One region of the Clostridium sp. 001 genome, then DNA from elsewhere that is predicted to be linked to it. Evidence: a T-box and tRNA genes for the amino acid it is inferred to sense, from the RefSeq annotation. Region 1 holds a T-box; the other holds one or more tRNA genes.

Region 1 (3,424 bases):
TTAGAACTGCTAATGAAACAGTTTTAAGGGCTCTAAGATATTCATATATAGGAAGAAGATTAAAGAAGAGGGACTTTAGAAAGTTATGGATAGCTAGAATAAATGCTGCAACTAGAATGAATGGACTTTCATATTCCAAGTTTATAAATGGAATAAAGACTGCAGGCATTAATATGAATAGAAAGATGCTTTCAGAAATAGCTATAAATGATCCTAAAGGATTTACTGAATTAGTTGAAGTAGCTAAAAAACAATTAAATGCATAATATTATATTACATAAGGAGTACAGCATAATTTTGCTGTACTTTTTTATAGGCAAATTATCATAATAAGGTGGACTATTATGGATATAATTAAAAGTAAAGATAATGCACATATAAAAGAAGTAAAAAAGTTAAAGGAAAAGAAATACAGGGTTCAGGAGGGCAAGTTTTTAATAGAAGGCTTTAGGTTTGTAAGAGAGGCGCTTTATTCTGATTTCAAAATATCTTCAATTTTTCTAAGCAATGATTTTACAGATAAGTGGAGAAAATTTTTGTTAAAAGAGAATTTTGAGTGCAATTTTCCTGTGTATCTTATGGAAAATAGTGTATTTAGAGCTATGGTAAATACTGAAAATCCCCAAGGAATAGCTGCGGTAGTGGAAAATAGAGAATTGAAAGTTAAAAAGGAAAATGGATTTTATGTATTGGCAGATAAGATTCAAGATCCAGGCAATATGGGTACTATAATAAGAAGTGCACATGCTTCTGGAGCTTTAGGGGTTATAATTACAAAGGGAACGGTAGATATATATAATGAGAAGACGTTGAGATCAACAATGGGATCTATATTTCATGTACCTGTAATATATGATGGAGACTTGAAAAAAGTAGAGCTTCTCAGGAAAAGTGGATTTAAGTTGATAGGAAGCTCTCTAGATACGGATATTAGCTTTTATAGTGCAAATTTAAAGGGAAAAGTTATAATTGCAGTGGGAAATGAAGGCAACGGTCTTAGTAAAACCATACAGAATGTTTCTGATATAAAGGTAAAGATACCAATGCCAGGTGGTGCTGAATCATTAAATGTATCCACGGCGGCGTCTATAATGATGTTCGAAGCAGTAAGACAAAATTTAATTTAATGTTGACAATGTGTAAATATATATGTAAAATTTAAAGATATAAACAGAATTCTTGACACCATTTAGAACAGGTAGTCATTGGATAAATAATAAAAGTTGAATAAGAATATTTACTGTGAAAGAGAAAGTAGATATATGATTTTTATCAGAGAAAAAAAGTCATGGCTGAAAGCTTTTTTTAAAACATTATATATTGAAGTTCCTCCTGGAGTACTGGCTGTGAAATTATAATTAGTAGTCAGCGGTTAATTATCGTTAAAATATACAAAGAGGATATTATTTTCTAATAGTATCAATTTGGGTGGTAACGCGGATCAAAGTTCGTCCCTTAGAGGGATGGGCTTTTTATTTTGTTTTAAATTAAAAAGATTGTAGTGAAAGGAGAGTTTAAAATGAAAGAAGAATTAAAACAGATAAAGGAAAATGCCTTTAGCGAATTAAAAAATAGAAAGTTAGATATAGAGGATATAAGAGTTAAATATTTAGGCAAAAAGGGAGAACTTACAAAAATACTCAGGGGCATGAAGGATCTTTCCAAAGAAGAAAGACCTGCAATTGGTAAGCTTGCCAATGAAGTGAGGAGTGCACTGGAAGATGCTATAGAAGAGGCATCAAAAAAGATAAAATCAAGTGCTACACAAGCAAAACTGCAGAATGAAACCATTGATATTACTATGCCTGGTATAAAGCAAACTGTAGGAAAGCGTCATCCGCTAGAACAAACACTAGAAGAGATGAAACAGATATTTATTTCTATGGGATTTACTATAGAAGAAGGTCCTGAAGTAGAGAAGGATTATTATAACTTTGAAGCACTTAATATACCTAAAAATCATCCAGCAAGGGGTGAACAGGATACCTTTTATATAAATGACAATGTAGTTCTTAGAACTCAAACTTCTCCAATACAGGTAAGAACTATGGAAAAACAAAAACCTCCAATAAAAATGATATCTCCAGGTAAAGTTTATCGTTCAGATTCAGTGGATGCAACTCATTCACCTATATTTTATCAAATGGAAGGTTTAGTAGTTGATAAAGGTATAACTTTTGCAAATTTAAAAGGTACTCTTGAGTTATTTGCCAAAAAGTTGTTTGGAAATGACGTGCATACAAAATTCAGACCTCATCATTTCCCATTTACAGAACCTTCTGCAGAAATGGACGCTACTTGTTTTGTATGTAATGGAAAAGGATGCAGGGTATGTAAAGGTGAAGGATGGATAGAACTTTTAGGATGTGGAATGGTTCATCCACAGGTACTTAGAAATTGTGGAATAGATCCTGAAGTTTACAGTGGATTTGCTTTTGGAATGGGTGTAGATAGGATGGTCATGTTAAAATACGGAATAGATGATATAAGAAACATGTATGAAAGTGATATGAGATTTTTAAATCAATTTTAATAGAGTTTCTAAATTGAAATTGACATATCCACCGAATATAATAACAAATTTCATCACCATAAAAACTTTTAATAAGTCTAAAGTTCGATATTTTGAAAATCTAAGAAGCTTATCTAAACTCGTACCTCAAACATATCTAAGCTTCTAAGATTTTCTAAAATATCTCACTAAGACTTATCAAAAAAGTTTTTAACCGTGATTTCAATTTTGTTATCATATTGGCGGATATAGATTCAATTTCATTTAGAATCTTATGTTAAATTTCTATCTTAAAAATAAAATTCATGCGCAGATATATTTTTACAATAAAGAAGCTCTTTTAAATATTTTGTATATAAGTCTTAGAAAAAAATTCGCAAAAACTTAGAACTTTTGAATTGTCTGAGGCACGAGTTTTCAAAAGTTCTTAGCTTTTTTAGAATTTTTTACTTAGACTTATCAAAATATTTAATGAGCTGAAGGTTGTAAAAATATCTCGGAGAATAATTTTATTTTTAACTAGAAAGTCTATCAAGATTAAAAATTTGAAAGGAGATTTTTGTATGAAAGTTCCAGTAAAATGGTTAAAGGATTATGTTAAAATAGATATTCCAGGAAAGGAATTAGGAGATAGATTGACTTTAAGTGGTTCAAAACTTGAAGAGGCAATTGTAACTGGAGATGAAATTCAAAATGTAGTTACAGGTAAGATACTTAAGATAGAAAGTCATCCTCAGGCAGATAAACTCGTTGTATGTCAGGTGGATGTAGGAAAAGAAGAGCCTATTCAAATTATAACAGCTGCCACTAATATGAAAGAACAAGATATAGTTCCTGTAGCACTTCATGACTCTACACTTCATGGTGGAGTAAAAATAAAAAAAGGAAAACTAAGAGGTCTTATGTCAAATG
Region 2 (3,424 bases), 1.6 Mb from region 1:
TATCTCTGTTATGCATCAAACAGCAAGGAACTCTATAATGTGCAGCTACTTCTGCCATATAAGGGTCTCTTTTAAATCCCCAAACATCATTTATTAAGGATGCTCCTGCTTTTATAGATTCTTCTGCAACTTTTCCCTTATATGTATCTATAGAAATAGGAATGTCTACACACCTACTTAATTTGCCTATTATTGGAATAACTCTTTCTAGTTCTTCCTGCTCAGATACAGGATCATAGCTTGGTCTTGTAGATTCTCCACCTACATCTATTATATCTGCCCCTTCTTCCTCCATCTGTTTAGCATGTTTTATAGCCAGCTCTATATTGTTAAATTTTCCGCCATCAGAGAAAGAATCTGGTGTAACATTAAGTATACCCATAATGTAAGTCCTTTTTCCTATTTGAAAATCTTTTTTGCCTATTGTAATTACTTTATCCATGATATCCCCTCTTATCATTAAATTCAAAACTTTTATTGAAATCGTCTCCAACATTATAACATATTTTACTAAAAACATACATAATAGATGACTATTTAATTGACTTTAAATATGACACTTTCCTTATGTATTACCTCTTTTTACAAGCTTCAACTTTTACATGGCAAATTTCCCTAGGTTTCACCTGACATATAATCATACCTGCAAGCATAAGGCCACATCCAAACATTGCCCTTAAACTTAAATATTCATTCAAAACTAAAAAACCTCCAATAGCTGCAAAAACTGATTCCATACTCATTATAATAGCTGCATGTGTTGGTTCAGCATTTTTTTGTGCGACAATTTGCAATGTATATGCAATTCCCACTGAAAATATACCACCATATAGAATAGGTATTGCAGCCTGTAAAACTCCACTTATTGTTATACTTTCAAATAAAATAGCTGTTATTAAACTTAAAACCGAACAAGTTATAAATTGAAAAAATGCCAGTTTGAGTGTATCAAACTTTTTAGAAAAAATATCTATTAAAATTATTTGAACCGCAAAGAAAAAGGCACTTCCAAGTTCAAGTAAATCACTGTGTGATATAAAAAAACTACTTGTAACGCATAAAAAGTATAATCCTACCACAGCAATTAAAGCTCCAATCCATGAATTCAGCCCTATATGTCGTTTTAAGAACATACCCATAATTGGAACAAATACAATGTACAATCCAGTTATAAAAGCAGCTTTTCCTGCTGTAGTTCCTATAAGGCCTACTTGTTGGAAAGAAGAAGCTAAAAACACTATTAATCCTGTAAAAAGTCCAGATAAAAATACGCTTTTAAAACTTTTATTTTTTTCTTTATTTTTATCCTTTTCTTTATAAAATATTATAAGTGGAAGTAAAGAAAAAGCACCTAGTCCAAATCTTACTCCATTAAAAGTAAACGCACCTACATAATTCATACCCACTCTTTGTGCTACAAATGCAAATCCCCATATAGCAGAGGTTATTAAAAGCAACATGCTAGATTTTAAAACACCTTTATTCATATTTCACATCCCCTTAAAAAAAATCGTCACATCAATAAGTTTTCTTTTATACGAAAAAAAAGCCTCACATATAACTTGAAGCTTTTTTAATATAAACTTTTGGTGGCCAGACCAGGAATCGAACCAGGGACACGAGGATTTTCAGTCCTCTGCTCTACCGACTGAGCTATCTGGCCAAAAAAATTACCTGGCAGCGACCTATTCTCCCACAGGGCCTCCCCTGCAGTACCATTGGCACTGTGAAGCTTAACCTTCCTGTTCGGTATGGAAAGGGGTGTTACCTTCACGTCATTACCACCAGATTTATTATCAAAAATTGCTATTTCTACTAATTTCCTTATATATTGTTTTTTTCTTCGCTACAATTTAGTATTATACTGTATTTTTAGCTAGCTGTCAATACTTAATAGCAAACTTTTAAAAAGTTCAAAGAACAAATATCAAAGTTTAAATAAGAAATTCCTCATCATCTGTTATTTTTTATTTGCTATTTGTTCTTTGATAACCTACATATTAAATATTAACTTACTTAAGATCATCAGGAAGAACCCAATATCCTTTAGAATTATGTGTCTTTATGTAATTCTTAAAATCTTGTGATTTATAAGCTTTTATTATATCCTGTGCCCATTTAGCATTTTTATTTTTTCCATCCACTGCAACAGTTATATAAAGATCATCTGAAAGTGTTTCTGAAATAAGTGCTTTCGATGCATCTATTTTTGCCATATATTCAATAGCCCCTGGAAGTACGGCATAATCTGCTTCATTCATAGAACGTGGTATTTGTGAAGAATCCATTTCAATTATTTTTATGTTATTTTTATTCTCAACTATATCTTTTTGAGTTGCAAGTGTCTTTACTACACCTGATTTTATCTTAATCCATCCTGCTTTTTCAAGTAATGCATAAGCTCTAGCTGCATTTGATGGGTCTTTAGGAATAAATACTTTATCCCCCTGCTTAACTTCACTCATTGATTTATGCTTGTTCGAAAAAATTCCTGCCCTCACTGTTGGTATTTTTATTATAGAAACAAGATTTGCCTTTTTCTCCTTATTATACGCTTTAACATAAGCATTATGTTGTGCAACGTTAAAATCAACACTTCCTTCTGTCAGGGCAACCTCAGATGAAAGAAGTTCCGAGAAATTTACCAAATTAACCTTATAACCTTCTTTTTCAAGAATAGGTTTTACGCCTGCGTTAAAAAGATCGTTGTAAGGTCCAGGAGAAACTCCCAGCTTTATCTCTTTCTTTTCGCTTGAATCACTGCTGTTTTTTGATCCACATGCTGACAATCCTATTGCCGACGTAATTATAAGCAGTGATGTTATAGTAGTTTTTAAAAATTTTCTTATCATTATGTTTTCCCCCTCAAAATTTTTAATTTCTTCTTACTTTTCTAGCTATTATATTACCTATTGTCTGTATAAATTGTACAAATATTACAAGTAAAATTACCGTAATAACCATTACTTCTGTATCAAATCTCTCATATCCATAGGATATAGCTACATCTCCTATTCCTCCACCACCTACAGTTCCTGCCATTGCAGTAGCTCCTATAAGACCTATCGTAGCAGTAGTAAGTGAAAGCACAAGTGATCCCATTGCTTCAGGAAGAAGGAAATGCCATATTATCTGAAAAGACGTAGCACCCATTGCCTCCGCAGCTTCTATAGTTCCACTATCTACTTCCAAAATAGAATTTTCCACAAGTCTTGCAATATAAGGAGTAATAAAAATAGTAAGAGGAACTAATGCAGCACTCGTACCTATAGATGAACCTACTATAAGTTTAGTAAAAGGTACTATTGCAACCATTAAAATTATAAATGGCAAAGAACGAAATATATTTATAATAGGATTTAAAACATTATAGATGTATTTATTTTCCAGTATTCCATTAGGCCTTGTTACTACCATTAATACT

The links. A T-box is a leader RNA that pairs with one kind of tRNA and senses whether it is charged. The one in region 1 lies ahead of pheS (phenylalanine--tRNA ligase subunit alpha), so its partner is inferred to be a tRNA-Phe.
Region 2: it encodes a tRNA-Phe, which carries the amino acid that the T-box ahead of pheS (phenylalanine--tRNA ligase subunit alpha) is inferred to sense. The anticodon was not compared.

Annotation. Positions count from the first base shown of each region.
Region 1 is NZ_CP020473.1:1,473,335-1,476,758, reverse strand. Features, by position in the region: gene rplT (50S ribosomal protein L20) at 1-266, shown strand, start outside; gene B5S50_RS06625 (RNA methyltransferase) at 345-1,127, shown strand; T-box leader at 1,234-1,459, shown strand; gene pheS (phenylalanine--tRNA ligase subunit alpha) at 1,520-2,533, shown strand; gene pheT (phenylalanine--tRNA ligase subunit beta) at 3,076-3,424, shown strand, end outside.
Region 2 is NZ_CP020473.1:3,069,403-3,072,826, reverse strand. Features, by position in the region: gene folP (dihydropteroate synthase) at 1-442, opposite strand, end outside; gene B5S50_RS14285 (DMT family transporter) at 573-1,487, opposite strand; tRNA gene B5S50_RS14280 (tRNA-Phe) at 1,588-1,663, opposite strand; rRNA gene rrf (5S ribosomal RNA) at 1,673-1,789, opposite strand; gene B5S50_RS14270 (MetQ/NlpA family ABC transporter substrate-binding protein) at 2,013-2,852, opposite strand; gene B5S50_RS14265 (methionine ABC transporter permease) at 2,875-3,424, opposite strand, start outside.